DNA from 3 places in the Pseudomonas sp. Mb7 genome. Region 3 is predicted to be linked to each of the others. Evidence: predicted binding sites of a transcription regulator. Region 3 holds the regulator's gene; each other region holds the start of a gene.

The links. The regulator sigma-54, encoded in region 3, starts transcription at its own class of promoters, with help from an activator protein. The targets are predictions, from matches to a motif close to ANTGGCATNNANNTTGCTNT.
Region 1: glnK (P-II family nitrogen regulator) is a predicted target of sigma-54. The motif match lies at 8,240-8,259, and genes of this name have one in related genera.
Region 2: ACOYXH_RS05985 (CmpA/NrtA family ABC transporter substrate-binding protein) is a predicted target of sigma-54. The motif match lies at 2,743-2,762, and genes of this name have one in related genera.

What each region holds. Positions count from the first base shown of each region.
Region 1 is NZ_CP186501.1:5,399,734-5,409,585, forward strand. Features, by position in the region: gene cyaY (iron donor protein CyaY) at 1-136, opposite strand, end outside; gene lptM (LPS translocon maturation chaperone LptM) at 454-627, shown strand; gene lysA (diaminopimelate decarboxylase) at 637-1,884, shown strand; gene dapF (diaminopimelate epimerase) at 1,888-2,718, shown strand; gene ACOYXH_RS24460 (DUF484 family protein) at 2,732-3,457, shown strand; gene xerC (tyrosine recombinase XerC) at 3,460-4,359, shown strand; gene ACOYXH_RS24470 (HAD family hydrolase) at 4,356-5,063, shown strand; gene sutA (transcriptional regulator SutA) at 5,254-5,580, opposite strand; gene ACOYXH_RS24480 (secondary thiamine-phosphate synthase enzyme YjbQ) at 5,683-6,108, opposite strand; gene ACOYXH_RS24485 (ammonium transporter) at 6,324-7,661, opposite strand; gene glnK (P-II family nitrogen regulator) at 7,700-8,038, opposite strand; gene ACOYXH_RS24495 (accessory factor UbiK family protein) at 8,452-8,712, shown strand; partial or broken gene ACOYXH_RS24500 (BRO-N domain-containing protein) at 9,075-9,592, shown strand; gene ACOYXH_RS24505 (hypothetical protein) at 9,484-9,798, shown strand.
Region 2 is NZ_CP186501.1:1,292,392-1,302,243, forward strand. Features, by position in the region: gene ACOYXH_RS05975 (nitrate/nitrite transporter) at 1-377, opposite strand, end outside; gene ACOYXH_RS05980 (ANTAR domain-containing response regulator) at 826-1,401, opposite strand; gene ACOYXH_RS05985 (CmpA/NrtA family ABC transporter substrate-binding protein) at 1,417-2,628, opposite strand; gene ACOYXH_RS05990 (quinone-dependent dihydroorotate dehydrogenase) at 2,851-3,873, shown strand; gene rmf (ribosome modulation factor) at 4,128-4,343, opposite strand; gene rlmKL (bifunctional 23S rRNA (guanine(2069)-N(7))-methyltransferase RlmK/23S rRNA (guanine(2445)-N(2))-methyltransferase RlmL) at 4,876-7,146, shown strand; gene ACOYXH_RS06005 (sensor domain-containing diguanylate cyclase) at 7,294-9,675, shown strand; gene dacB (D-alanyl-D-alanine carboxypeptidase/D-alanyl-D-alanine endopeptidase) at 9,813-9,852, opposite strand, start outside.
Region 3 is NZ_CP186501.1:209,928-219,779, forward strand. Features, by position in the region: gene ACOYXH_RS00865 (superoxide dismutase) at 1-65, shown strand, start outside; gene ACOYXH_RS00870 (ZIP family metal transporter) at 96-989, shown strand; gene ACOYXH_RS00875 (HPr family phosphocarrier protein) at 1,069-1,344, opposite strand; gene rapZ (RNase adapter RapZ) at 1,360-2,217, opposite strand; gene ptsN (PTS IIA-like nitrogen regulatory protein PtsN) at 2,220-2,684, opposite strand; gene hpf (ribosome hibernation-promoting factor, HPF/YfiA family) at 2,696-3,004, opposite strand; gene ACOYXH_RS00895 (RNA polymerase factor sigma-54) at 3,078-4,571, opposite strand; gene lptB (LPS export ABC transporter ATP-binding protein) at 4,759-5,484, opposite strand; gene lptA (lipopolysaccharide transport periplasmic protein LptA) at 5,484-6,029, opposite strand; gene lptC (LPS export ABC transporter periplasmic protein LptC) at 6,016-6,588, opposite strand; gene ACOYXH_RS00915 (KdsC family phosphatase) at 6,597-7,121, opposite strand; gene ACOYXH_RS00920 (KpsF/GutQ family sugar-phosphate isomerase) at 7,121-8,095, opposite strand; gene ACOYXH_RS00925 (ATP-binding cassette domain-containing protein) at 8,371-9,180, shown strand; gene mlaE (lipid asymmetry maintenance ABC transporter permease subunit MlaE) at 9,180-9,852, shown strand, end outside.

The DNA of each region.
Region 1 (9,852 bases), 1.3 Mb from region 3:
CGTTTTCGAACTTGACGGTCAGCACACCGGCCGAACTTTCCAGATCGATGTCCAGGTCGCTCTCGTCAAAGATGTCTTCCAGTTTTTCCTGGGTTTCATCGACCAGATCGTGGAAACGGGCTTCGGACAAACTCATTGCGGCAACCTCAAAAAATGTCTGATCAGGCTCAAGCGCCGAAAGATACGGACGCTGCCGGCCGATTGCAAAGATTAACGACCAAGCACCGGTCAGGGCATCGAACACCCAACCCTGTGGGAGCGAGCCTGCTCGCGAATGGCCGGCACATTCAACATTATTGTTGCCTGACACACCGCCATCGCGAGCAGGCTCGCTCACACAGGGTTACCAGTGCTCACGGGCAAGCCCCGCCGGACGGGAAGGCCATCACATAGGCAAGCCGCCGGGTGGCCGGTATACTCCGGCGCAATTAACGCATTTTCAAGGATTTCGCCATGAAGCGCCTGATCTCTTCCCTTGCTGCGCTCGTCGCGGTTGCCTGCCTCGTTTCGGCCTGTGGTCAAAAAGGCCCGCTGTACCTGCCGGATGACGATCAGGACCCGGCCGAGCAAGCCCAGTCTTCGCAGAAGCAACCGTCCAAAGCACATAAGCACGACGTTTACCAATAAGGGATCGCCATGGACGCTTTTAACTACCGTGGCGGGGAACTGTTCGCGGAAGGTGTGGCGCTGTCCGCCATCGCCGATCGTTTCGGTACGCCTACTTATGTGTACTCGCGCGCGCATATCGAAGCTCAGTATCTGGCTTACGCCGATGCTTTGGCCGGCATGCCGCACCTGGTCTGCTTTGCGGTCAAGGCCAACTCCAACCTCGGCGTACTGAATGTCCTGGCCCGTCTCGGTGCCGGTTTCGACATCGTTTCCCGTGGCGAGCTGGAACGCGTTCTGGCCGCTGGCGGCAGCGCTGACAAGATCGTCTTCTCCGGTGTCGGCAAGACCCGTGACGACATGCGTCGCGCCCTCGAAGTCGGCGTGCACTGCTTCAACGTCGAATCCACCGACGAGCTGGAGCGCCTGCAAGTGGTCGCCGCCGAGCTGGGCGTTCGCGCCCCGGTTTCGCTGCGCGTGAACCCGGACGTCGATGCCGGCACCCACCCGTACATTTCTACCGGTCTCAAAGAGAACAAGTTCGGCATCGCCATCGCCGACGCCGAAGACGTGTACGTGCGCGCCGCGCATCTGCCGAACCTGGAAGTGGTCGGTGTCGACTGCCACATCGGTTCGCAACTGACCACCCTGCCACCGTTCCTTGATGCGCTCGATCGCCTGCTGGATCTGGTCGACCGTCTGGGCGACTGCGGCATTCACCTGCGCCACATCGATCTCGGTGGTGGTTTGGGCGTGCGCTATCGCGATGAAGAGCCGCCATTGGCTGCCGACTACATCAAGGCTGTGCGCGAGCGTTTGAACGGACGTGACCTGGCGCTGGTGTTCGAGCCGGGCCGTTTCATCGTCGCCAATGCCGGCGTGCTGCTGACGCAGGTCGAGTACCTCAAGCACACCGAACATAAAGACTTCGCCATCGTCGACGCGGCGATGAACGACCTGATCCGCCCGGCGCTGTATCAGGCGTGGATGGACGTCACCGCGGTCAAACCGCGTGACACCGCTGCGCGCAAATACGACATCGTCGGCCCGATCTGCGAAACCGGTGACTTCCTCGCCAAGGACCGTGAATTGGCCCTGGCCGAAGGCGATCTGCTGGCCGTGCATTCGGCCGGTGCCTACGGTTTTGTGATGAGTTCCAACTACAACACCCGTGGCCGTGCTGCCGAAGTGTTGGTAGACGGTGCTCAGGTTTTTGAAGTGCGCCGCCGCGAAACCGTGGCCGAGCTGTTTGCCGGCGAAAGCCTGCTGCCGGAGTAACCCATGCTGCTGCGTTTTACTAAAATGCACGGCTTGGGCAATGACTTCATGGTTCTCGACCTGGTCAGCCAGCACGCGCATATTCAGCCAAAGCACGCCAAGCAGTGGGGCGACCGCCACACCGGCATCGGTTTCGACCAGTTGCTGATCGTTGAGGCTCCGAGCAATCCGGACGTGGATTTCCGTTACCGGATCTTCAATTCCGATGGCTCGGAAGTCGAGCAGTGCGGCAACGGTGCGCGCTGCTTTGCACGCTTCGTGCTCGACAAGCGTCTGACCGCCAAACGGCAGATTCGCGTCGAGACCAAGGGCGGCATCATCGAACTGGACGTGCGTAACGACGGCCAGATCGGCGTGAACATGGGCGCCCCGCGTCTGGTGCCAGCGGACATTCCGTTCGAAGCGCCAGCGCAAGCGACCAGCTATCAGCTGGAAGTCGACGGCACCACGGTCGAACTGGCAGCCGTGTCGATGGGCAACCCGCACGCCGTGTTGCGCGTGCAGGACATCAACAGTGCACCGGTGCATGAGCTGGGGCCGAAAATCGAACACCATCCGCGCTTCCCCGCGCGAGTGAATGTCGGTTTTCTCCAGGTCATCGACCGTAACCGTGCGCAGTTGCGCGTGTGGGAACGCGGTGCCGGGGAAACCCAAGCCTGCGGTACCGGCGCCTGTGCAGCGGCTGTCGCTGCGATCAGCCAGGGGTGGATGGATTCGCCGCTATTGATCGACCTGCCCGGCGGGCGCCTGTCCATTGAATGGGCAGGCCCTGGCCAACCGGTGCTGATGACCGGTCCGGCAGTGCGTGTATACGAAGGACAAGTACGTCTTTGAGTGAGCAGAAACCATGACCGATAAGCCTCAGGTACCCGCCCGACAGTCCGACGAATCAGCGTCCGAGAGCCTGGAGGCGGCAGCGGTTGCCGCATACCTCGAGGCTCATCCGGACTTCTTCGTCGAGCACGAAGAACTGCTGCCCGCCCTGCGTATTCCCCACCAGCGTGGCGATACCGTTTCGCTGGTCGAGCGGCAGATGACCCTTCTGCGCGACCGTAACATCGAGATGCGCCATCGCCTCTCGCAGTTGATGGACGTCGCCCGCGACAACGATCGCCTGTTCGACAAGACCCGCCGCCTCATACTGTCCCTGATGGACGCCGCCAGCCTCGAAGACGTGGTGATCAGCGTCGAAGACAGCCTGCGCCAGGATTTTCAGGTGCCCTTTGTCAGCCTGATCCTGCTCGGTGACAACCCGGCGCCGGTCGGTCGCTGGGTCACTCACGCTGACGCCCAAGTCGCCATCGGCGGCTTGCTTACCGAAGGCAAAAGCGTCAGCGGCAGCCTGCGTGAGCATGAACTGGACTTCCTCTTCGGCGAAGAACAACGCAAGCAGATCGGCTCCACTGCCGTCGTCGCGGTCAGCCATCAAGGCATCCACGGCATTCTGGCGATCGCCAGCCGTGACCCGCAGCACTACAAGAGTTCGGTCGGCACGCTGTTCCTCAGCTACATCGCCGAAGTCATGGGCCGTGTGCTGCCACGGGTCAATAGCTCCCTGCGCTCGGTACGCTGAGCATGGAACGGCAACTGGACGCTTACTGCGAACACCTGCGCAGTGAGCGACAGGTGTCGCCGCACACGCTCTCGGCCTATCGCCGCGACCTCGATAAAGTCCTTGGCTGGTGCGTCAAACAGAACATCGGCAGCTGGGCGGCGCTGGACATTCAGCGCCTGCGCAGCCTGATCGCCCGTCTGCATGCGCAGGGGCAATCCTCGCGCAGCCTCGCGCGGCTGCTCTCGGCAGTACGCGGGCTCTATCACTATCTGAATCGCGAAGGTCTTTGCGACCACGACCCGGCGACGGGTCTGGCACCGCCAAAAGGCGAGCGCCGACTGCCGAAAACCCTCGATACTGATCGCGCACTGCAACTGCTTGAAGGGGCGGTCGAGGATGATTTTCTCGCGCGGCGCGATCAGGCGATTCTTGAGTTGTTCTATTCTTCCGGCCTGCGCCTTTCCGAACTGACCGGACTCAATCTCGATCAACTCGACCTCGCCGATGGCATGGTTCAAGTCCTCGGCAAGGGCAGTAAAACCCGGCTGCTGCCGGTGGGCAAAAAGGCCCGCGAAGCCCTCGAACAATGGCTGCCTCTGCGGGCCATGACCAACCCCGCAGACGACGCCGTATTCGTCAGCCAGCAAGGCCGACGCCTCGGTCCACGGGCGATTCAGGTGCGAGTGAAACTCGCCGGCGAACGCGAACTGGGGCAGAACTTGCACCCGCACATGCTGCGCCACTCCTTCGCCAGCCACCTGCTCGAATCCTCGCAGGATCTGCGCGCGGTGCAGGAATTGCTCGGCCACTCGGACATCAAGACCACGCAGATCTACACCCACCTGGACTTCCAGCACCTGGCGGCGGTCTACGACAGCGCCCACCCCCGGGCCAAACGCATGAAAGGCGATGATTCATGAGCATCCAGTTGATCACCTTCGACCTCGACGACACCTTGTGGGACACCGCTCCGGTGATCGTCAGCGCCGAAGCGATATTGCGCGAATGGCTGAGCGAACATGCGCCGAATCTGGGTGCGGTGCCGGTGGAGCATTTGTGGGGGATTCGTGAGCGGGTGCTGGCCAATGAGCCGGGGCTAAAACATCGCATCAGCGCGCTGCGCCGGCGGGTGTTGTTCCATGCACTGGAAGAAGCCGGGTACGCCCATGACGAGGCGTCGACGCTGGCGGACAAGAGTTTTGAAGTGTTTCTGCATGCTCGGCATCAGATCGAAGTGTTCCCTGAAGTCGAACCAGTACTGGAGATTCTCGCCAATCATTACTCGCTTGGCGTAGTCACCAATGGCAATGCCGATGTGCGTCGGCTGGGTTTGGCGGACTACTTCAAGTTTGCGTTGTGCGCGGAAGACATCGGCATTGCCAAACCGGATGCCCGGTTGTTTCATGAGGCGTTGCAGCGTGGTGGTGCTACAGCCGAAACTGCCGTGCATATTGGTGATCATCCGGGCGATGATATTGCCGGCGCGCAGCAGGCCGGGTTGCGGGCGATCTGGTTCAACCCGGCGGGGAAAGTCTGGGAAGCGGATCGTCTGCCGGATGCTGAAATCCGTAGCCTCACGGATCTGCCAGCCGTACTCGCGCGCTGGAATGCCACCTCAAACTGATCTACTACCCCCTGTGGGAGCGAGCCTGCTCGCGAAGGCATTCTGTCATTCAATACTGATGTTGACTGACCCACCGCTTTCGCGAGCAGGCTCGCTCCCACAGGGAATTGCATTCGTTTCGATAGCTTTATTCCAGGCATGAAAAAGCCCGCAGCGACGGCGGGCCTTTTCAGCAAGCCAGCGGCACGCCTCAGATAGGGCGGCTGCCGTACTTGTTGTCCGGCTTTTTCGGAGGATCGGCGACCACGTTGGCCTCCACTTCCTGAACCTTGCCGCCACGCGACAGGAACTCTTCCATGGCCTTGGCCAGGGCGTCGCGTTCCTTGTTCTTGGCTTCAATGCTCGGCAATTCGTCAACCGACACCGCAGCCTTGGCTTTGCCTTTGGCAGCCGGGGCCGGCGTATCGTCACCGCCATCGTCGTCAGCAACGTCTTCCGCTGCTGCTTCCAGGCCTTCTTCGGCCTCGTCTTCGTCGCCTACTTCGAGGTCGTCGTTTTCCAGATCATCGTCGCTCATGTTCTACCTCATGACTTGCGAAAAGCAGATTAGTTATAGACCAGCTTTGGCAACTGTCGAAAGTCGCCGTTAAAAAATCAGTAACCATTGATGACCAACGGTTTACGCCCCTTCACCGTGCAAGGTGGCGAGGACTTTTCGGGCACCGCCATGATCACGGTGCTCGCCCAGATAAACGCCTTGCCAGGTTCCCAGTGCCAGGCGACCTGCCGAAACCGGCAGACTGATCTGGCAGCCAAGCACACTGGCCTTGAAGTGCGCCGGGAGGTCGTCCAGGCCTTCGTCGTTATGCTCATAGCCGTCTGTTCCTTGTGGGATCAGACGATTGAAAAATCGTTCGAAGTCGCGACGTACCGCCGGATCGGCGTTCTCGTTGATGGTCAACGACGCCGAGGTATGCTGCAGCCACAAATGCAACAGACCGACCCGACACTGCCTGAGTTCAGGCAGCCCGGCGAGTAACTCGTCCGTTACCAGATGAAAGCCCCGGGGCCGCGCCCGCAGGGTTATCAGAGTCTGTTGCCACATACAGTTCTCCGCACGTTCGGGGCGCATTCTAGCGCGCTCTGGGAAAAAACAAAGGCCCTAATATTCCTGCAATGATGTAAGCCATTGGCCGCAGAAAAACGCTCGTCGTAAACACGACCAAAGCCGTACGAAAAATCCTTTCAGCTATTCTCTCTGCGACAAATTCCAGACAAAAAAATGCCCGGCGAACCGGGCAAGTTTTTTAGTGCGCGTACTTACAGGTTGTAGCCGCGTTCGTTGTGTTGTGCCAGATCGAGGCCCACCGACTCTTCTTCCTCGGTCACACGCAGACCCATGACGGCGTCCAGGACCTTGAGGATGATGAAGGTGACGATCGCGGTGTAGATCACCGTGAAGCCCACGCCTTTGACCTGAATCCAGACTTGCGCACCGATATCGGTAACGGTGCCGAAGCCACCCAGCGCCGGCGCAGCGAACACACCGGTGAGGATCGCGCCGAGGATACCGCCGATACCGTGCACGCCGAACGCGTCCAGGGAATCGTCATAACCGAGTTTGCGTTTCAGGGTTGTGGCGCAGAAGAAGCACACCACGCCTGCGGCCAGACCAATCACCAGTGCGCCCATCGGGCCCACGGTGCCAGCAGCCGGAGTAATCGCTACCAGACCGGCAACCACACCCGATGCGATACCCAGTGCGCTTGGCTTGCCGTGGGTGACCCACTCGGCAAACATCCAGCCCAGTGCCGCAGCAGCGGTAGCAATCTGAGTGACCAACATCGCCATGCCGGCAGTGCCGTTGGCCGCCGCAGCGGAGCCGGCGTTGAAGCCGAACCAGCCGACCCACAGCATCGCCGCGCCCATCAGGGTGTAACCGAGGTTGTGCGGCGCCATCGGGGTGGTCGGGAAGCCTTTGCGCTTGCCCAATACCAGGCAGGCAATCAGACCAGCCACACCGGCGTTGATGTGCACCACGGTGCCGCCGGCGAAGTCGAGCACGCCCCAGTCCCACATCAGGCCGCCGTTGCCGGACCAGACCATGTGCGCGATCGGTGCATAAACCAGGGTGAACCAGATAGCCATGAAGATCAGCATCGCGGAGAACTTCATCCGCTCAGCGAACGCACCGACGATCAGCGCCGGGGTGATGATCGCGAAGGTCATCTGGAAGGTGATGAACACCGCCTCAGGGAACAAAGCCGCTGGGCCGGTCAGGCTCGAAGGCGTGACACCGGCGAGGAACGCCTTGCCCATGCCGCCGAAGAACGAGTTGAAGTTGACGACGCCCTGCTCCATGCCGGTGGTGTCGAACGCAATGCTGTAGCCATAAATGACCCACAGGATGCTGATCAGACCGGTAATGGCGAAGCACTGCATCATCACGGAAAGAATGTTTTTCGAGCGAACCATGCCGCCGTAGAACAGCGCCAGGCCCGGGATGGTCATGAACAGCACGAGGGCTGTCGAGGTGAGCATCCAGGCAGTGTCGCCGGAATTGAGGACCGGGGCCGCCACTTCGTCTGCCGCCATTGCAAGGCTTGGCATTACGATGGACAACAGGGCTCCTAGCCCTGCGAATTTACGCAGAGTCATATTGTTTTCTCCTGGGGCGTTGGGGTTTGTGGCGGCGCTTAGATCGCGTCGGTATCGGTTTCGCCGGTACGGATGCGGATCGCCTGTTCCAGATTGACCACGAAGATCTTGCCGTCACCGATCTTGCCGGTGTTGGCCGCTTTGGTTATCGCCTCGATAACCCGATCCAGATCCTTGTCGTCGATGGCCACGTCGATTTTCACCTTGGGCAGAAAATCGACCACATATTCCGCGCCGCGATACAGCTCGGTGTGACCCTTCTGCCGGCCGAAGCCTTTGACTTCAGTAACGGTAATGCCCTGCACGCCGATTTCGGACAGCGACTCGCGCACGTCGTCCAACTTGAACGGCTTGATGATGGCAGTGACTAGCTTCATGAAACTCTCTCCCGAATTGGTGGACTTGCCCCAGGAAAACAAACCCGACTCAAGTCTAAGCGCAGTGCCTGGCTTTGTAACGCATCGTCGGCCTTACCTGCCCGACTGACGCCAGCTAACCGCTGCTGACGAAACTCCCCGCTCCGTCTGCCGCACTGCATTCGTCACAGCGACTGCATCAGTGCATGGGTCGAAGGTGACTAAGCAGAAAGCTTGCCATCTCGCCAAAATCCCCTGATTTCAATCCCTTGGCCGCTGCCGCAAGCCATCCCGTGCAGAAGGCACAGCGGATACGCACAACAACGGTGCGTCGCCGTCCGTCCGCCTGCGCGAAAAGCGTGCATCCCTGACCACGAGATTGACTATAGACACTGCGTGATACACTGCCGGCCATTGTTTCCAGGACATCCACCATGCTCGCGCCCAAAGACTTCCTCGACGCCCTGAGCGGCACCGCCTCCCGCCTGTTCAACGGCGACACCCCGCTGCCAAAAGCCGAAATCGAAAGCCAGTTCAAGATGCTGCTGCAGAGTGCGTTCAGCAAACTCGACCTGGTGAGCCGTGAAGAATTTGATAGTCAGATGGTTGTGTTGGCGCGTACTCGCGCTCGACTTGAAAGCCTCGAAGCCAAAGTTGCCGAGATGGAAGCGAAGCTGACGCCGTCCGCTGAATAATCCGCGCCCCCTGTAGGAGCTGCCGAAGGCTGCGATCTTTTGATCTCCAGCCCTTCAACCATCCCGGCAACGTCCTACAACCTGCACCACCGCCGTCCGATTGCGCCGAAAAGCCCAGGTTTCTAAGCTCATCCGATGCTGAATGTTCAGCAGCGGGTTTGGCGACCCGGATCGAATTTGACGCAATGCAACTAAACTCACAGAGATTTTTTCTCTCAACGAGTTATGGCGGCTTTGCGTGGGAGACCTCAGGGTCTGCCGGTTTCGAATTCACCGGTTCGCCAACCCGCGCATAGCTGCCACCCTTTTCGTTTGGCGACGAACAGAAGCAGTTTTCTTCACTTGAATTCGAGAACTGAACCATGGACGAAAACTACCTGACACCTAGCATCTTCACCCGCCACAAACTCCCCCTCCACGCTCTCCTCATCCAGAACCAACCCTGGTTCTGCGCCCGAGACCTGAGCCGCCTGCTGCACATCTACCTCAACGAACGCATGCTGCGAAAACTCGACCCCGACCAATACCAGACCAGCAAAACCCTGATCCACAATCAAATCGAAAACACCCTGCTGATCAGCGAATCCGGCATCTACGCCCTCCTCGTCTACCACTACTGCCCCGAATACCGGCCCTGCGCGAATGGCTCACCCACCAAGTCATCCCCACCCTGCGCGACGCCCAACACCCCAGCACAAGCGAACGTCCACACCTCAGCTTGCTCAGTTGGCCGGACATGACGTTGAGTTTGTTGCATTGGAATAATCAGCCGTGGATACGGTTGCAGGATGTGCCGTTGATGGTGGTGGAACGAGAGCAGGTAAAACGTCCGATAGGAACAGCAGGTTCTTGGTGGAAAAAGGCATTGCAGTTGATATGAATACCCAACCTAAACGCCAAAAGCACAAGGTCCGTATGAGTCTAAAAAAGCGAAAAGCAAAGCTGCTTAAAATTTTTGAACTGCGCGCAGAAACGCTTAGTTTGAGCGTGCGCCCTTCAGCCAATCAACTGAGGTTTATTGAAGTTGCCGTGACGTGTGGGCCAGAGCTTGAGCCAAGTGGCCTGCTGGCTGGAAGAAGACAGTGAATTTGACTAGATAGCAAAAAAAGGCGTCCAAAGGACGCCTTACAAATGTTCTCT
Region 2 (9,852 bases), 1.1 Mb from region 3:
GCCAGCGGCAGTGCAACAGCAAACGACGCGCCGGCCATGCCGAGAAACAGGCCGAGTATCAGCGCCTGTTCATAACTGTGGATGCCGAGTTTCCAGGCGCCGAACAGCGCACAGATCACGATGACCTGGCCGATCAGACCGGCGGTTTTCGGCGACAGCCGATCGGCGAGCATGCCCATCACAAAACGCAGCACCGCGCCGGCGAGGATCGGCGTGGCGACGACGAGACCGCGTTGTTGCGTGGTTAGCTGCAGGTCGGCGGCAATCTGCACCGCCAGCGGGCCGAGCAGGTACCAGACCATGAAGCTCAGGTCGAAATACAGGAAGGCTGCGAACAATGTCGGGGTGTGGCCGGATTTCCAGAAGCTTGAATTCATCGCGCACCTCAGCTGAAAAGAGTCTCGAAAGGAGTCATGCAACAGCAGGTGGGGCGCCGCCACGGCCGCACCACCGGCCCCGGGCTGTGGGGCCAAAACGCAAAAACGCCGCTACCTGATGCGCCGGTTGGGCGAACGGGTGAGCGACGTCTTTGTCGTGGGTGGGGCAACCGCCGTTGGTTACCTGTGCGTTTTACTTAGCGAGATTTGTGCCAACAGCCGGAAAATCAAAAGCCCCTCACCCTAACCCTCCCGAAACGTCGGACCGCCCAGAGGGAGAGGGGACTGACCATGTTGTTCCAACGAATTCAGCGACCTGAAAGACCGAGTCGATTATGGATTCACAGCAGAAATCACAGGTCGGTGTACTTCGTGAGCATCCCCCAATCGGTCCCCTCTCCCTCTGGGAGAGGGCTAGGGTGAGGGGCTCTTAAGCTTTCAGAACACCTCAGCCCAATAACTCACTCATCGCAATAATCTGCTCCGCCACCTGAATCAGCTTCTGCTGGCGGCTCATGGCCTGGCGCCGCATCAGGGTGTACGCCTCTTCCTCATTGCAGTCCTTCATCTTCATCAACAACCCCTTGGCCAGCTCAATACGCTTACGTTCAGCCAGTTGCTGATCACGCGCCTGCAGCTGCGCTCGCAAGGCCTGATCACTCTCGAATCGTGCCATCGCCACATCGAGAATCGGCTGCAAGCGCTGGGCGTGAATGCCTTCGACGATGTACGCACTGACCCCTGACTTGATCGCCTGGCGCATCACCCCCGGATCATGCTCGTCGGTAAACATCACGATCGGCCGTGGTTGGTCGCGGCTGACCAGCACCACTTGCTCCATGACATCGCGGCTCGGTGACTCGGTATCGATCAGGATCACGTCCGGGCGCACCGTTTCGACGCGCGCGGGCAGGTCGATGGTCAGGCCGGACTCGTCGATCACCTCGAAACCGGCCTCGGTCAACGCAGCTTTCAGGCGACCGACTTTTTTCGCTGTGTCGTTGATCAACAGAATGCGCAACATGTTCGCGGTCTCCTGTCAGCGGCGGGCGAGAAGGGGGGCGTCGTCGTTCAACGCGTGCAACTTGAAACTGCGCGCGTAAGCGGCCGGGTCACTGCCGTCCCAGACCTTGCCGTCGAGCAACTGACTGCTGCGCATGTCGGTGCCCCATGCGGCGACGCTGACAGCGGTGGCGGCGTCGCGGTAGACGTCCAGCCGCTGAACCTGGCGGGCGACGGCGAGGTAATCCGGATCCTCACGCAGCAAGCCCCAGCGGCGGAACTGGGTCATGAACCACATGCCGTCCGACAGATACGGCAGATTCACTTCGCCGTTACCGTGAAAGCGCAGCGCGTGCGGATCCTGCCAGCGATTGCCGAGGCCATCGGCATAGTCACCGAGAAAACGCGGTTCGATGCACGCCACTGGCGCATCGAGATATTCCGGCGCGCTAAGCAACTGCGCGGTGCTGCGGCGGTTTTCCGGGCTTTCTTCGATGAAGCGGCTGGCTTCAAGGATCGCCATCACCAACGCCCGTGCGGTGTTCGGATACTGCTCGACAAATTCGCGAGTGCAGCCAAGGACTTTTTCCGGGTGATCGGGCCAGATGGTCTGGCTGGTGGCCAGGGTGAAACCAAGATCCTGCTGCACCGCGCTGGCCGCCCAAGGCTCGCCGACACAAAAACCGTCGATACGCCCGGCTTGCAGGTGCGCGACCATTTGTGGCGGCGGCACCACCACGCTGTCGACATCCTGAAGTGGATGAATGCCCTGACTCGCCAGCCAGTAATACAGCCACATCGCGTGCGTGCCCGTGGGGAAGGTCTGCGCGAAAGTCAGTTTTGCGCGGCTTTGGTGCACGTGGCGGTCCAGCGCTTCAGGACTGCTCACGCCAAGGTTTTGCAGACCGTGGGAGAGGTTGAGGCTCTGGCCGTTCTGATTCAGGCCCATCAACACGGCCATATCGGTCGGGGCGATACCGCCGATGCCCAGGTGCACTGCGTAGATCAGCCCATACAGACTGTGCGCGGCGTCCAGTTCACCGCTGACCAGTTTGTCGCGCAAATTGGCCCAGGATGTCTGGCGCTTGAGGTTCAGCGTCAATCCGTAAGGCTGGGCGAAGCCCTGTGTGGCTGCGACCACCACCGACGCGCAATCGCTCAGGGCCATGAAGCCGAGGTTGATCGCGCTTTTTTCCGGGGCATCGCTGCCATTGACCCAGGCCAGTGGCCCTACCGAAGGTTCATTCATCCAACGTACCTCGAAAAAAAAGCGCCGCCGCGGACTTTGCGCAGGCAAAACCCGGGACGACGCCATTGTCCTTGCCCGCCTGCCGTCATTGACCGGCGCACTGATAGCCTGGAGGGTGCAAGGCATATGCCAGTGCCAGTGATTTGCGCGTGCGCCTCGCGCCGCAGGTCGATGCCCGGCTATAATCGCCGCCTCTTTTCGCCGCCCGAGTCATCGCCGCCCATGTATTCCCTGGCCCGTCAGCTGTTGTTCAAACTTTCCCCGGAAACCTCCCACGATCTGTCGCTGGATCTGATCGGCGCGGGTGGGCGTTTGGGCTTAAACGGCTTGCTGTGCAAGGCGCCGGCGAAGAAGCCGGTGACGGTCATGGGCCTCGAATTCCCAAACCCGGTGGGGCTGGCGGCCGGTCTGGACAAGAACGGCGCGGCCATCGATGGCTTCGCGCAACTGGGTTTCGGTTTTGTTGAAATCGGCACCGTGACCCCACGCCCGCAGCCGGGCAACCCGAAACCACGGATCTTCCGATTGCCGGAAGCCGAGGCAATCATCAACCGCATGGGTTTCAACAACCTCGGTGTCGATAACCTGTTGGCGCGTGTGGCGGCGGCTAAGTACAAAGGCGTGCTGGGCATCAATATCGGCAAGAACTTCGATACCCCGGTCGAGCGTGCGGTCGATGATTATCTGATCTGCCTGGACAAGGTTTACGCCCACGCCAGCTACGTGACGGTCAACGTCAGTTCGCCAAACACCCCTGGCCTGCGCAGCTTGCAGTTCGGCGATTCGCTCAAGCAATTGCTCGCCGATCTGGCCACGCGTCGCGCTGAACTGGCCCTGCGTCATGGCAAGCATGTGCCGCTGGCGATCAAGATCGCGCCGGACATGACCGATGAAGAAACCGCGCAGGTTGCTCAAGCGCTGATCGAAACCGGCATGGACGCAGTGATCGCGACCAACACCACCCTGAGCCGTGTTGGCGTTGAAGGCATGGAGCATGGCGACGAGGCGGGCGGTCTGTCGGGCGCACCGGTGCGGGAGAAGAGCACGAATACTGTGAAGGTGCTGGCCGGTGAGCTGGCTGGGCGTTTGCCGATCATTGCGGCGGGCGGGATTACTGAAGGCAAGCATGCGGCGGAGAAGATTCTGGCCGGTGCGAGCCTGGTGCAGATCTACTCCGGCTTCATCTATAAAGGCCCGGCGCTGATTCGCGAATCGGTAGACGCGATCGCCGCCCTGCGCACATAACCCAGGCTGACCCGGTCAATGTAGGAGCTGCCGCAGGCTGCGATCTCTTGATCCTGTTTTTAAGATCAAGATCAAAAGATCGTCCGAACGCGGCCCGAGCCTTCGGCAGCTCCTACACGAGATGTGTGTCAGCCAGACAGGCATAAAAAAGGGCTCCTCGAAGGAGCCCCTGGGCCGCAGCCCGCCGTCCGGGAAGGACGTGCATGGTAAGTCGTTACAAATTCAGATTGTCGTGTCGGAATTAATGCCCTGTGTCAGCCGACGGCGTGAAGTTCGTTGAGTCTGTGGATTCCCGCAGTGCCGGTCATACCGTCCCAGTTGTCGCCGCGTCCTTCTCGCCAGCCGTTAATCCAGGCTTGGCGTACCGACGGTAGAGTAAATGGGCAAAGCTCACGGGATTTGCCACCAACGCCATATTGATATCCGCGCAAAAATGCTCTTTCCAACGGATCACGCTTAAGTCTTCTCATAGGGTGTTTCCCTCACTTGTTGACTGTTTTGTATCGCGTTGACCTCAACCGAGGTCTGGCAGAAAAAACCTGCCATGGTGCGGCTCGCTGCCGGCGTGGCGAGCCAAGGTGTTGACGCCGTTGCGACGTCAACCTGTGTTCAGTTCTAACCAATGAGTCACACCGAGGGAATGATCGTTTTGTCATAAGGACGTAACGAAATTGGTGCTACAGCCATAAGTAACGACGGGTTTCATGCACGGTTTTTCAGCAAACCCCGGTATGATCGGCCCCGCGCTGGATGATGGGGTTAATTCTTTAGTGAGAATGACCCACGTTTGCGCTGGGGTATAAAGCGACGAAGGGTCGCTTTAAGACTTTTTGTTTCATCAACTTTTTTATCTGTCCCGGCATCTAAGCTCTTTTAACCCGAGCAGCGGGGATGGAACGGCACACCTTCGTGCCACGCGGGCGTTCTTTTAGAAAAGCGCCTGATTGAAAACCGGATCGGCAATGCGTTGCCGATTCACTAGCCAAAGGCTCTGGAAATACCATGTCCGACCGTTTCGAACTCTTCCTCACTTGCCCTAAAGGTCTTGAAGGCCTGCTCATCGAGGAAGCCGTCGGGCTTGGCCTTGAAGAAGCGCGCGAGCACACTTCCGCCGTGCGTGGCATGGCGACCATGGAAACCGCTTATCGCCTGTGCCTCTGGTCGCGTCTGGCCAACCGCGTGTTGCTGGTACTCAAGCGTTTCCCGATGAAAGACGCTGAAGACCTCTACCACGGTGTGCTCGACATCGAGTGGCAGGATCACATGCTCAGCGACGGCACCCTGGCCGTTGAATTCAGCGGCCACGGCTCAGGCATCGACAACACCCACTTCGGTGCCCTGAAAGTCAAAGACGCCATCGTCGACAAACTGCGTACGCCGCAGGGCGACCGTCCGTCGATCGACAAGCTCAACCCGGACCTGCGCATTCACCTGCGTCTGGATCGCGGCGAAGCGATTCTCTCCCTCGACCTGTCCGGCCACAGCCTGCACCAGCGCGGCTATCGCTTGCAGCAGGGCGCTGCACCGCTGAAGGAAAACCTCGCGGCGGCGATCCTGATCCGTTCCGGCTGGCCGCGCATTGCCGCTGAAGGCGGCGCGCTGGCTGACCCGATGTGCGGTGTCGGTACGTTCCTCGTCGAAGCCGGCATGATCGCCGCTGATATGGCGCCGAACCTGCGCCGTGAGCAGTGGGGCTTCACCGCATGGCTCGGTCACGTGCCGGCGCTGTGGAAAAAACTCCATGAAGAAGCCGTTGAGCGTGCCGCTGCCGGTCTGGCCAAGCCACCGCTGTGGATTCGTGGTTATGAAGCTGACCCACGTCTGATTCAGCCAGGCCGCAACAACGTTGAGCGTGCTGGCCTGAGCGAGTGGATCAAGATCTACCAGGGCGAAGTCGCGACCTTCGAGCCGCGTCCGGATCAGAACCAGAAAGGTTTGGTCATCTGCAACCCACCGTACGGCGAGCGTCTGGGTGATGAAGCCAGCCTGCTGTATCTCTACCAGAACCTCGGCGAGCGTCTGCGTCAGGCTTGCCTGAACTGGGAAGCGGCGGTGTTCACCGGCGCGCCGGATCTGGGCAAGCGCATGGGCATTCGCAGCCACAAACAGTATTCGTTCTGGAACGGCGCGCTGCCGTGCAAACTGCTGTTGATCAAAGTGCTGCCGGATCAGTTCGTCACCGGCGAGCGTCGTACCCCGGAACAGCGTCAGGCCGAGCGTGAGCAAGCGGCTTACGATCAGACCCCGGACGAGCCGCAAGAACGCAAGTTCAACAAGAACGGTAACCCGATCAAGCCAACGCCAGCTCCGGCACCGGTGATCGAGCAACCGCGCTTGAGCGAAGGCGGGCAGATGTTTGCGAACCGCCTGCAAAAGAACCTCAAGGCCATGGGCAAGTGGGTCAAGCGCGAAGGCATCGATTGCTACCGCGTCTACGATGCCGACATGCCTGAGTACGCGATGGCCATCGACCTGTACCACGATTGGGTGCACGTCCAGGAATACGCCGCACCGAAGTCCATCGATCCGGAAAAAGCCTCGGCGCGCATGTTCGACGCCTTGGCCGCCATTCCGCAGGCGCTGAACGTCGACAAGAGCCGCGTGGTGGTCAAACGCCGCGAACGCCAGAGCGGCACCAAGCAGTACGAGCGTCAGGCTGCACAGGGCAAGTTCAATGAAGTCAGCGAGGGCGGCGTGAAGTTGCTGGTCAACCTCACCGACTACCTCGACACGGGTCTGTTCCTCGACCACCGCCCGATGCGCATGCGCATTCAGAAAGAGGCCGCCGGCAAGCGCTTCCTCAATCTGTTCTGCTACACCGCGACCGCCAGCGTGCACGCGGCCAAGGGCGGCGCGCGCAGCACCACCAGCGTCGACCTGTCGAAAACCTACCTCGACTGGGCACGCCGTAACCTGTCGCTGAACGGTTACTCCGACAAGAACCGTCTGGAGCAGGGCGATGTGATGGCGTGGCTGGAAAGCAGCCGTGACGAGTACGACCTGATCTTCATCGATCCGCCGACCTTCTCCAACTCCAAGCGCATGGAAGGCATCTTCGATGTGCAGCGTGACCAGGTACAGTTGATCGACCTGGCCATGGCCCGTCTGGCAACCGGTGGCGTGCTGTATTTCTCCAACAACTTCCGCAAGTTCCAGTTGGAAGAAAACCTCGCCGAGCGTTACGCGGTCGAGGAAATCAGCGCGCAGACCATTGATCCGGATTTCGCCCGTAACACCAAGATCCACCGCGCCTGGAAAATCACGGCTCGTTGACGCTTTGCGCAATTGGATCCACAGAGCCTTGATTTTTAAAGGCTCCGTGGATCTGCCCGCGCTAGCTAAATTAGTGGCTAATAGCTATAACTCACACACGGTCAATGGGGTTTTCCCGTAAATGCTGGCGTAGTGTGAGTTGTCTTTATGTCGTTGCACCCCGTGCGCCCAAAGATTCTGGGTTTCATCAGTGAAGACGTCTCGGCCTGGCTGGTCGCGCTGCTGGTATTGCTCGCCGGCGGGATTCTCACGGGGCTGCTCGCCTGGGCCACTCTCAATCAGTTCCAGCAACAAACCCGTCAGCGTTTCCAATTGCTGGCCAACGAACGTTACACCCGCATCGAAGAACGCTTTCAGGATCAGGAACAACGCCTAGACGGCCTGCGCCGCTTCTTCGCCAACTCTGAATCGGTGTCTCGCGCCGAATTCGACGGTTACACCCAACCCTTATTGATGCGTACCCAGGCCTATTCGTTTGCCCTCAAGGTCAATGGAGCCGAGCGCGCCGCATTCGAGCAGCGGGTGCGTGATGAAGGTCTGACCAACTTTTCCCTCCGAGAATTGAGTGCTCAGGGCGAGCTGCAACTGGCTGGCGTGCGCGATGAATACGTGCCGGTGCTCTATAGCCAGACGCAAAGTCGGCTCGGCTCACCGTTAGGCTATGACCTGCTGGCGCAACCCTTGCGCCGGGACACCCTGCAACGTGCCGACAAACGCGGCGGGCTGGCGGTGTCGCAACCGATGCACCTAGTCAGTATCGAGCCGTCCTATGCGCGTGGTGTGCTGCTGGTGGCGCCAGTGAGCCACAGTGGCGAGCGCCAATCCTTTGGCTACGTGATGGCGGTAATCAGCATGCGCCAGTTGCTGGCCGACGGTCTGCCTGATGCCTTCCATGACTATCTGTCGGTGCGCATTCTCGACATGTCGACCCATGATCAGCACGAAGTGTTGTTCGAGTCGACCAACGAGCCGGCGCCGAGCGACCTGTCGGCCACGCGGTTACTGCGCATGGCCGATCACGACTATCAGGTCGATATCCTGCCGAGCGACGCCTTCGCGCAGGCCAATCATTCGTCGGTCGGTAGCGTGATCATTCTGGGCAGCTTGCTCAGTTTGCTGCTCAGCGCCTTGCTCTACGTGTTGGTCAGTCAGCGTCAGCGCGCCTTGCGCATGGTCGAACTGCGCACGCAGGAGCTGCACGCCAGCGAACAGGAATTGCGCGGCACCCACGGTCAGTTGCGCGGCGTGCTCAATGCGGCGACGCAGGTGGCAATCATCGCCACCGACTTGCGCGGCGTGATCAACACCTTCAACCCCGGTGCCGAACAAATGCTCGGCTACAGCAGCGCCGATGTCGTCGGTCACATGACCCTGGAAAACCTGCACCTGCCCCGTGAGCTGATGGCCCGCGCTGCCGAGTTGAGTGCGCGCTACGGGAAAAGCATCCCGACCTGCCACGCGATGCTGGTCGAGGGCGGTGAGGTCGGCGGACACGAGGCCCGCGAGTGGACGCTGGTGCGCAGCGATGGCAGCCATATTCCGGTGAACATGCTCGCCACGCCGGTGCTGGATGAGCAGGGGTTGTGGGTCGGACACCTAGCGATCTGCATCGACATCACCGAGCGCAAGCGCGTGCACGAGGTGCTGGCGGCGCGGGATGTGTTGCTGAAGAAACTCAGCGCGCACGTGCCCGGCGGCATTTATCAATTCAAGATGGAATTCGATGGGCGCTTCAGCGTGATCTACGCCAGCGACGGCATCCGCGAGATCTACGAACTGGAGCCGGACGTGCTGCTGTTCAACGCCGAGGCGATCTTCACGCGCATTCATCCACAGGACGTTACTCGTGTGCGCTCTTCCATTCGCGCCTCGGCCGACAGCCTCAGCCCGTGGCGCGAGGAATATCGCGTGCAACTGCCCGAGCGCGGCCTGCGCTGGGTGCGCGGTGAGGCGACGCCGGAAGAACTGCCGGGCGGCGGCGTACTCTGGCACGGCTATATCTCGGATATTTCCGACCTGAAACGCGTGGAAGAAGAATTGCGCGCATTGTCGGTGACCGACTCGTTGACCGGCATCCACAACCGTCGCTACTTCCAGGAACGCCTGACCACGGAAATGGCCCGGGTCGAGCGCGGCGGCGGCGAGCTGTCGGTGATCATGCTCGATATCGACCATTTCAAACGTATCAACGATCAATACGGCCATGCCGTGGGCGACCGGGTGCTGCAAGCGGTGTGCGAACGCATCGGCCATCGTCTGCGGCGTACCGATGTGTTTTGTCGGTTGGGCGGCGAAGAGTTCATGGTGCTGTGCCCGGACATCGACGGCGAGCATGCGCACACGCTGGCGATCGAGTTATGGCAGGGTTTGCGCAGTGCGCCGGTGGATGTGGTTGGCGTGGTGACCGCGAGTTTTGGTATCGCCAGTTGGCGACCGGGGGAGGGCGCGGATGCGCTGTTGCTGAGGGCGGATTCGGGCGTGTATATGGCAAAGCAGCGCGGGCGTGATCGCGTCGAGCAGATGAGCTGACTTCAATACGCCGCAACCCCTGTGGGAGCTGGCTTGCCAGCGATAGCGTCATTTCAGTCAGCATATTCAGTGGCTGACATTCCGCAATCGCTGGCAAGCCAGCTCCCACAGGGTTTTGTGGTGTTGCTTGAACGGCGTTACAGGACCGAAGCGGTCTGCGCCAGTTTCGGCTGTTTG
Region 3 (9,852 bases):
ACGCTTTTTACAACGTGATCAATTGGCCTGAAGTCGCTGCGCGTTATCAGGCTGCGCTGGTTTAAGTCTTCTATAAAAACAATCCAAGGCTGACTATGGGCACTGAAACACTGGCGATCGGAAGTGGGCGTATGTTTCGTTACGCAGTAGGATCGCTGTTGCTGTTGGCGGGCATGACTTTGCTGGTCGCCCACGGACTGGAATGGCTGAATCTGGAACCGAGGCTGTTGCGGGCGTTGCAGGGCGGCGCGATCTGCGCCCTCGGCACGGCGCTCGGAGCTGTGCCAGTGCTGGTGATTCGGCGGATGCCGCAGACACTCAGTGATACGTTGCTGGGTTTTGGTGCCGGGGTGATGCTCGCGGCGACGGCGTTTTCGCTGATCGTGCCGGGCATTGCTGCCGCCGAAAACCTCGGACTGACACCGTGGGGCGCCAGCGGCCTGATCTGCTTAGGCATCATGCTGGGTGCGTTCGGGCTGTATCTGGTCGATCGCAAGGTTTCCGGCGCGTCCCCGGAAATGCTCGTCGGCACCGTCGAGCATCCGGTGATTCCGCCACGGATCTGGCTGTTCGTGTTCGCCATCATTGCCCATAACATCCCTGAGGGCATGGCCGTTGGCGTTTCTGCTGGCGGCGGCATGCCGGATGCGGACAGCCTGGCCATGGGTATCGCTTTGCAGGATGTCCCGGAAGGTCTGGTGATTGCGCTGGTGTTGGCCGGGGCGGGGATGTCGCGGGTCAGGGCGTTTCTGATCGGCGCGGCGTCAGGTCTGGTCGAACCGGTGTTTGCGCTGTTGTGTGCCTGGCTGGTCAGTCTGGCGCAGGTGTTGTTGCCGTTAGGTCTGGGATTGGCTGCGGGGGCGATGTTGCTGGTGGTGACGCACGAAGTGATTCCCGAGTCGCGACGCAATGGTCATGACAAACTGGCCAGTCTTGGTCTGTTGATCGGGTTTTGTCTGATGATGGTGATGGATACGGCGTTGGGTTGAAGATCAAAAGATCGCAGCCTGCGGCAGCTCCTACGAGGGGATTGGTGCGACATGGGCTGCGACTTTTTGATTTTGGCTGTCAGCCGCCTTCGTCGAAGTAGTTGTTGATCAACGCCACCAGCGCATCCAGCGCTTCCTGTTCCTGATGCCCTTCGGTACTCAGATAGATCTTGGTGCCCTTGCCAGCCGCCAGCATCATCATCGCCATGATGCTTTTGCCATCAACCGTGGTCTCTGGTGTACGACCCACTCTGATCGTGCAATCCGGATACTGCCCGGCCACTCCAACAAACTTGGCCGATGCGCGGGCATGCAGGCCCAGCTTGTTGATGATTTCGATTTCCAGAGCAGGCATCGCGGTGTGAATCCTTTAAGTGAGGTCGCGGTGGCGAACCTGGACGTTCTTCAGGGTTTTCTGCAGGGCCTGACCCAGACGTTCGGTCAGGTAGACGGAGCGGTGATGCCCGCCGGTGCAGCCAATGGCAATGGTGACGTAAGCGCGGTTGCTCGCGGCGAAGCGCGGCAGCCACTTGTGCAGGTAGGTGAAGATGTCCTGAAACATTTCTTCGACCTCCGGCTGTGCCGCCAGGTATTCAGCCACCGGCGCATCGAGACCCGATTGCGCGCGCAGTTCCGGCTTCCAGTATGGATTGGGCAGGCAGCGCACATCGAATACCAGATCCGCGTCTACCGGCATGCCGCGCTTGAAGCCAAAGGACTCGACCAGAAATGCGGTCCCCGGCTCCGGTTGGTTCAGCAGACGCAGCTTGATGGAGTCGCGCAACTGGTACAGGTTCAGATTGGTGGTGTTGATCTTCAGGTCGGCGAGGTCGGCAATCGGGCCGAGCAGGGCGGTTTCATCCTGGATCGCCTCGGCCAGTGAGCGGTTGGCGTTGCTCAGCGGGTGACGACGGCGGGTTTCGGAGAAACGCTTGAGCAGGGTTTCTTCGTCGGCGTCCAGATACAGGACGTCGCATTGGATGTGTTTGGCCCGGACATCTTCAAGCAGTTCGGGAAAGCGTGTCAGGTGGCTCGGCAGGTTGCGCGCATCGATGGACACGGCTACCAGCGGCTGCGCCAGTTCCGTGTGAATCAGCGCGCGTTCGGCCAGTTCCGGCAGCAAACCTGCGGGCAGGTTGTCGATGCAGTAATAGCCGTTGTCCTCAAGGACATCCAGAGCCGTACTTTTACCCGAGCCGGAACGGCCGCTGACGATGATCAAGCGCATGATTAGTGCCCGTTCTGCTCGTCCAGGACAACCTGATACAAGGCTTCATTGCTTGGAGCGCTGCGCAGTTTTTCACGCACTTCCTTGCGATCGAGCATGCTCGCGATCTGGCGCAGCAGCTCCAGGTGCGCATCGGTGGCAGCCTCCGGGACCAGCAAAACAAACAGCAGGTCAACCGGTGCGCCGTCAATGGCGTCGAAATCAATCGGAGCATCAAGGTGCATCAGCGCACTGATCGGTGCAGTGCAACCCTTGAGGCGGCAATGGGGAATGGCGATGCCGTTACCAAAACCGGTGGAACCGAGTTTTTCACGGGCAATCAACGCCTCGAAGACATCTTGCATCTCCAGATCCGCCACTTCGCGGGCGATCAGGTTGGCAATTTGTTCGAGGGCTTTCTTTTTACTGCCGCCCGGCACGTTCACGAGGGAACGGCCGGGGGTCAGGATACTTTCAAGTCGGATCATGGGGTGGGGGGTTATCGACCGGTAGCGCCCTGGAGCAGGCTCTGGGTCTTTTCCTTATGCTTTTTGAGTTGTTTATCCAGCTTGTCGGTCAAGGCGTCGATCGCCGCGTACATATCGGTATGTTCCGCGTTGGCGACCACTTCGCTGCCGGGTATATGCAAGGTGGCTTCGATTTTCTGCTTCAGCTTTTCGACGCACATCGTGACTTGCACGTTGGTGATCTTGTCGAAATGGCGCTCCAGTCGTTGGAGTTTTTCCTCGATGTAGGAACGCAGAGGTTGGGTCACTTCCAGTTGGTGTCCACTGATGTTGACTTGCATACAGCTTCTCCTTCGTTGCCAGTGCATAAAGCGGCAGGCCGGATAGCCTGCCACTGGAACGCTGTAACGTGGCTTACATCAACCGCTTGCGTTCGCTCGAAGGCGCGATCCCGAGGGATTCGCGGTACTTGGCGACGGTGCGGCGAGCCACCTGAATGCCTTGTGCCTCCAGTAAACCAGCGATCTTGCTGTCACTCAACGGCTTTTTCTGATTTTCCGCGGCAACCAGTTTTTTGATGATCGCGCGGATCGCCGTGGACGAGCATTCGCCGCCTTCGGAGGTGCTGACGTGGCTTGAGAAAAAGTATTTCAGTTCATAAATACCGCGCGGGGTATGCATGAATTTCTGTGTGGTCACCCGGGAAATGGTCGATTCGTGCATGCCGACCGCTTCAGCGATGTCGTGCAGAACCAACGGCTTCATGGCTTCGTCGCCGTACTCCAGAAAACCGCGTTGATGCTCGACGATCTGGGTAGCTACTTTCATCAGGGTTTCGTTGCGGCTCTGCAGGCTCTTGATGAACCAGCGGGCTTCCTGCAACTGATTGCGCATGAAGGTGTTGTCGGCGCTGGTGTCGGCGCGACGGACGAAACCGGCGTACTGGGCGTTGACGCGCAGGCGCGGTACCGATTCCTGATTCAGCTCGACCAGCCAGCGCTCGTTGTCCTTGCGCACGATGACGTCAGGGACAACGTATTCGGCTTCAGTGGATTCGATTTGCGAGCCAGGGCGCGGATTGAGGCTTTGCACCAGTTCGATGACCTGGCGCAGCTCGTCTTCCTTGAGCTTCATGCGGCGCATCAACTGGCTGTAGTCGCGACTGCCGAGCAGGTCGATGTAATCGCTGACCAGACGTTTCGCTTCCGCCAGCCACGGCGTCTTGGCGGGTAGCTGACGCAATTGCAGCAGCAGGCATTCGCCAAGGTTGCGCGCGCCGATACCGGCCGGTTCGAATTGCTGGATGCGGTGCAGGACGGCTTCGATTTCATCGAGTTCGATGTCGAGTTCCGGATCGAACGCCTCGAGGATTTCCTCGAGGGTTTCGTCCAGGTAGCCCTGATTGTTGATGCAATCGATCAGGGTCACGGCGATCAGGCGATCGGTGTCGGACATCGGTGCCAGGTTCAGTTGCCACAGCAGGTGGCTTTGCAGGCTCTCGCCGGCGGACGTGCGGGTGGTGAAGTCCCATTCGTCGTCATCGCTGCTGGGCAGGCTGCTGGCGCTGGTCTGGTAGACGTCTTCCCAGGCGGTGTCGACCGGAAGTTCGTTGGGGATACGCTCGCTCCAGTCACCTTCCTCCAGGTTGTCCACCGTGGGCGCGGTTTCCTGATACGAGGGTTCCTGGATCTCGGTGTTGGGCTTCTGTTCGGCGTTGTCGGCCATGGGATCGGAATTGTCGAAGTCGTCGCCTTCTTCCTGGCGTTCGAGCATCGGATTGGATTCCAGAGCCTCCTGGATTTCCTGTTGCAGATCCAGGGTCGACAATTGGAGCAGGCGGATGGCCTGTTGCAGCTGCGGTGTCATCGTCAGCTGCTGGCCCATTCTCAAGACTAGCGATGGTTTCATGGCAGGGGCTTAACACCTTATTCGCCGGCGCTATGCGCCATCCACTACAGGGCGCCGGGGCGCCAAACTTAAGCAAATTATATGCCTGAAACTGAAGTGTTTGCCTAGAGCGCTGTAACAATTAAAGCGTATTAATTCCTGCTTGAATCGATACAGCGCCCGGGCGGCGCACCGGGCACTGTTACGCTTACAAGCGGAACTCGTGGCCCAGATACACTTCCTTGACCAGATCGTTGGCCAGGATGGTTTCTGCATCGCCTTCGGCGATCAGTTGACCATCGTTGACGATGTAAGCGGTTTCGCAGATGTCCAGCGTCTCACGGACGTTGTGGTCGGTGATCAATACACCGATGCCCTTGGCCTTGAGGTGGTGGATGATCTGCTTGATATCGCCGACCGAGATCGGATCGACACCGGCGAACGGTTCGTCGAGCAGGATGAATTTCGGTGCCGTTGCCAATGCACGAGCGATTTCCACCCGGCGACGTTCACCACCGGACAGGCTCATGCCAAGGTTGTCGCGGATGTGGCTGATGTGGAATTCCTGCAGCAGGCTTTCCAGCTCCTTGCGACGGCCGGCCTTGTCGAGCTCCTGACGGGTCTCGAGGATGGCCATGATGTTGTCGGCCACCGACAGTTTGCGGAAGATCGACGCCTCTTGCGGCAGATAGCCAATACCGGCCTTGGCGCGACCGTGCATCGGCTGGTGGCTGACGTCCAGATCGTCGATCAGCACGCGACCCTGATCGGCCTGTACCAGGCCGACGATCATGTAGAAACACGTGGTCTTGCCGGCGCCGTTCGGGCCGAGCAGGCCGACGATCTGGCCGCTGTCGATCGACAGGCTGACGTCACGCACGACCTGGCGGCTTTTATAGGCCTTGGCCAGGTGCTGAGCTTTCAGAGTTGCCATTACTGGGTTTTCTCGTCGGTTTTCTTCTTCGGCTGGATCACCATGTCGATGCGCGGACGCGCCTCGGTGACCTTGCTGCCGGTAGCACGACCAGCGCTGGCCAGTTTCTTCACGGTGTCGTAGACGATTTTCTCGCCCTGAGTGACGTTGCCGTCTTTGTCGACGACCTTGGCCTTATCGATCAGCACGACGCGGTTTTGCTGGGCGTGGTATTGAATCGTCACGCCGTAGCCTTGAACCGGTTTGGTGTCGCCCTGGGTTTGCAGCTGCTCGAAATAAGCCAGGTTGCCCACGGAGGTCACTACGTCGATATCTCCATTCGGGGCGCGAGTCATGGTGACGGTGTTGCCTTTAACGATCATCGAACCTTGGGTGATGATCACATCACCTTTATAGGTGGCGATGCCGTTCTTGTCGTCCAGTTGGGCGTCGTCGGCCTGAATGCGGATAGGTTGCTGCTGATCGTTCGGCAGAGCCCAGGCGCTCACGCTTCCCAGTGCTGCGCCCAGACTGAGCAAAATAGGGAGGGTTTTAACGAGCCTCATACTGTCCTCTTACGTTCGATAGCAGGTGTATCCTGCTTTCCTTCAGGTACGCTTTCATTCCAACGCCAGTCGATACACCGCCAGCGCCGTCGATTCTAACGGGTTGCTCGGTCTGCGCATATTCCTGCTGCGGGAACACGGTCATGCGAGTGGAAGTGATCAGGATGTCACGCTTCTTTTCATCGGTGCGCGCAACGCGTACCGAATCGATCAGTTCGACTTCGGTGCCGCCTGAGTTCACTTCACCGCGCTCACTGGTCACGTGCCACGGGAATTCTGTTCCGCGATACATGTTCAGGTCGGGTTTGGTCACGAGCGTGACGTCGGTTGCCTTAACGTGCTCGGCTTTTTCGGACGTCATTTCATACTGCACCTTGCCATCCGGCAGGTATTGCAGGGTATGCGTGTTGGTTGCATACCAGTCGATAGGCGTTTCAACCGAGGTGACCGGTGGTTTGTCGAGAAAGCGTTCCGGGCTGATATTCCAATAGCCGACCGCTGCGAAAATCGCAGCGATGCAGCCAAACAGCAGGAAGTTACGAAATTTTTTGCTGAACATGGTTTGGCTCACAGGTACGCGGCGTTGGCCGCATCGAGGCGGCCCTGGGCGCGCAGGATCAATTCGCAGAATTCGCGGGCGGCGCCTTCGCCACCACGGGCCCGGGTTACGCCATGGGCGTGTTCGCGGACGAAATCGGCGGCGTTGGCTACGGCCATGCCCAGACCAACACGGCGAATCACCGGAAGGTCGGGCAGATCGTCACCGAGGTAGGCGACTTCTTCATAGCTTAGGCCCAGTTGCGCAAGCAGGCCGTCGAGCACGACCAGTTTGTCTTCACGGCCCTGAAACAGGTGGGGAATCCCCAGGTTTTTCGCTCGACGTTCAACGACGGGTGTCTTGCGGCCGCTGATGATAGCGGTCTGCACGCCGGCGTTCATCAGCATTTTGATGCCTTGACCGTCGAGGGTGTTGAAGGTCTTGAACTCGCTGCCGTCTTCAAGGAAGTACAGGCGACCGTCGGTGAGGACGCCGTCGACGTCGAAAACCGCCAGTTTGATCGCTTTGCCGCGTTGCAGCAGATCGTTGCTCATTACATGACTCCTGCGCGCAGCAGATCGGAGAGGTTGAAGGCGCCGACCGGGCGATCTTCCTCGTCTACGACTACCAATGCGTTGATTCGGTGATCTTCCATGATTTTCAGGGCTTCGGCGGCCAGCATTTCCGGGCGGGCAGTCTTGCCGTGGGCCGTCATTACCTGGTCGATGGTGGCGCTGCGGATGTCGATGCTGCGATCCAGCGTGCGGCGCAAGTCGCCGTCGGTGAAGATCCCGGCGAGTTTGCCGTCGGTTTCAAGGATGACGGTCATGCCCAGACCTTTACGAGTCATTTCCATCAATGCGTCTTTGAGCAGCGTGCCGCGTTGGACTTGCGGCAACTCTTGTCCGGCGTGCATGACGTTTTCCACTTTCAGCAGCAGGCGACGGCCGAGGGCGCCACCCGGGTGCGAGAAAGCGAAATCTTCGGCGGTGAAGCCGCGTGCTTCCAGCAGTGCCACGGCCAGTGCATCGCCCATGACCAGTGCTGCGGTCGTCGACGAGGTCGGTGCCAGGTTCAGCGGGCAGGCTTCATGCTCGACATGAACATTGAGATTGACCTCGGCAGCCTTGGCCAGCGGCGATTGCGGGTTGCCGGTGACGCTGATCAACTGGATGCCCAGACGTTTGATCAACGGCAGCAGGGTTACGATTTCATTGGTCGAGCCGGAGTTCGACAGGGCCAGAATCACATCGTCACGAGTGATCATGCCCATGTCGCCATGACTGGCTTCGGCCGGGTGGACAAAAAAGGCTGGGGTGCCGGTGCTGGCCAGGGTGGCGGCAATCTTGTTGCCGATGTGCCCGGACTTGCCCATGCCGACCACGACTACACGGCCTTTACTGGCCAGAATCATCTCGCAAGCGCGTACGAAATCGGCGTCGATATGGGGCAACAAGCCTTGTACGGCTTCCACTTCGAGTTGGATGGTGCGTTGTGCCGATTGAATCAGGTCGCTGGATTGGCTCATGTCAGAAATCGTATAGCCCGATGAAAAGGCGGCGATTATAGCGGTTATGTTGCAAAGCCTCACGCAAGTTCGTCGTGCTTTGTCATTACTCGTTACCAAAACCCGGGAAAAGAGCCTGCGCACCTGTCATATCGCCGAACGCAGGCTGGTACAAGCCTTGGGCGCGTAGCCTTTGCAGTGATATAGTTCGCCGCCAGTTCGGCCTGCCCGGGATGTACGTACTTTTTAAGTAAAGACAGGCGTCCGAGTGAGAGGCTGCATCGCAAGGAGTTTAGATGAGTGCCGATAACGCCTACGCGGTCGAGCTGAAGGGAGTCTCCTTCAAGCGCGGTGCGCGCAGCATTTTCAATAACGTCGATATTCGCATACCGCGCGGCAAGGTCACCGGCATCATGGGACCTTCCGGGTGTGGCAAGACCACGCTGCTGCGATTGATGGGGGCACAACTGCGCCCTGCCAGCGGCGAAGTCTGGGTCAACGGCCAGAATCTGCCTGCGCTTTCGCGCAGTGATCTGTTCGATGCGCGAAAGCACATGGGTGTGCTGTTTCAAAGCGGCGCGCTGTTCACCGATCTCGATGTTTTCGAGAACGTGGCTTTCCCCCTGCGTGTTCATACCGATTTGCCGGAAGAAATGATCCGCGACATCGTCCTGCTCAAATTGCAGGCGGTCGGTCTGCGCGGTGCCATCGAGTTGATGCCGGATGAACTGTCCGGTGGCATGAAGCGCCGCGTCGCACTGGCGCGAGCGATTGCGCTCGATCCGCAGATCCTCATGTACGACGAACCGTTCGTCGGGCAGGACCCGATCGCCATGGGCGTGCTGGTCCGTCTGATTCGCCTGCTCAACGACGCGCTGGGGATCACCAGTATCGTGGTGTCCCACGATCTGGCCGAAACCGCGAGCATTGCCGACTACATCTATGTCGTCGGTGATGGTCAGGTGCTGGGGCAGGGTACGCCGGACGAGTTGATGAACTCGGACGAGCCGCGTATCCGTCAGTTCATGACCGGCGATCCCGATGGCCCGGTGCCGTACCATTTTCCAGCGACGGATTACCGCGCAGATCTTCTGGGGAAGCGCTGATGCGCAGAATTTCATTAATAGAACGCGTACGCCGGTTCGGCGAGTCTGCGATCGACGCCGTCGCGGTGTTCGGTCGTGCGACGCTGTTCCTGTTTCATGCCTTGCTGGGGCGTGGTGGTATCAGCGGCGGTTTTGGTCTGTTGGTCAAACAGTTGCACTCGGTCGGCGTGATGTCGCTGGTGATCATCGTCGTTTCGGGTATTTTCATCGGCATGGTGCTGGCGCTGCAGGGCTTCAGCATTCTGTCGAGCTACGGTTCGGAGCAGGCCGTGGGGCAGATGGTTGCGCTGACCTTGCTGCGTGAGCTGGGGCCGGTGGTGACTGCGCTGTTGTTTGCCGGTCGTGCCGGTTCGGCACTGACCGCCGAGATCGGCAACATGAAGTCCACCGAACAGCTGTCCAGCCTGGAAATGATCGGTGTCGATCCGCTCAAGTACATCATTGCCCCGCGCCTGTGGGCCGGCTTCATTTCCCTGCCGGTGCTGGCGATGATTTTCAGCGTGGTAGGCATCTGGGGCGGCTCGTGGGTGGCCGTCGACTGGCTGGGTGTGTATGAAGGCTCTTATTGGGCGAACATGCAGAACAGCGTGAATTTCACCAGTGATGTGCTCAATGGCGTGATCAAAAGTATTGTTTTCGCCTTTGTAGTGACCTGGATTGCCGTATTCCAAG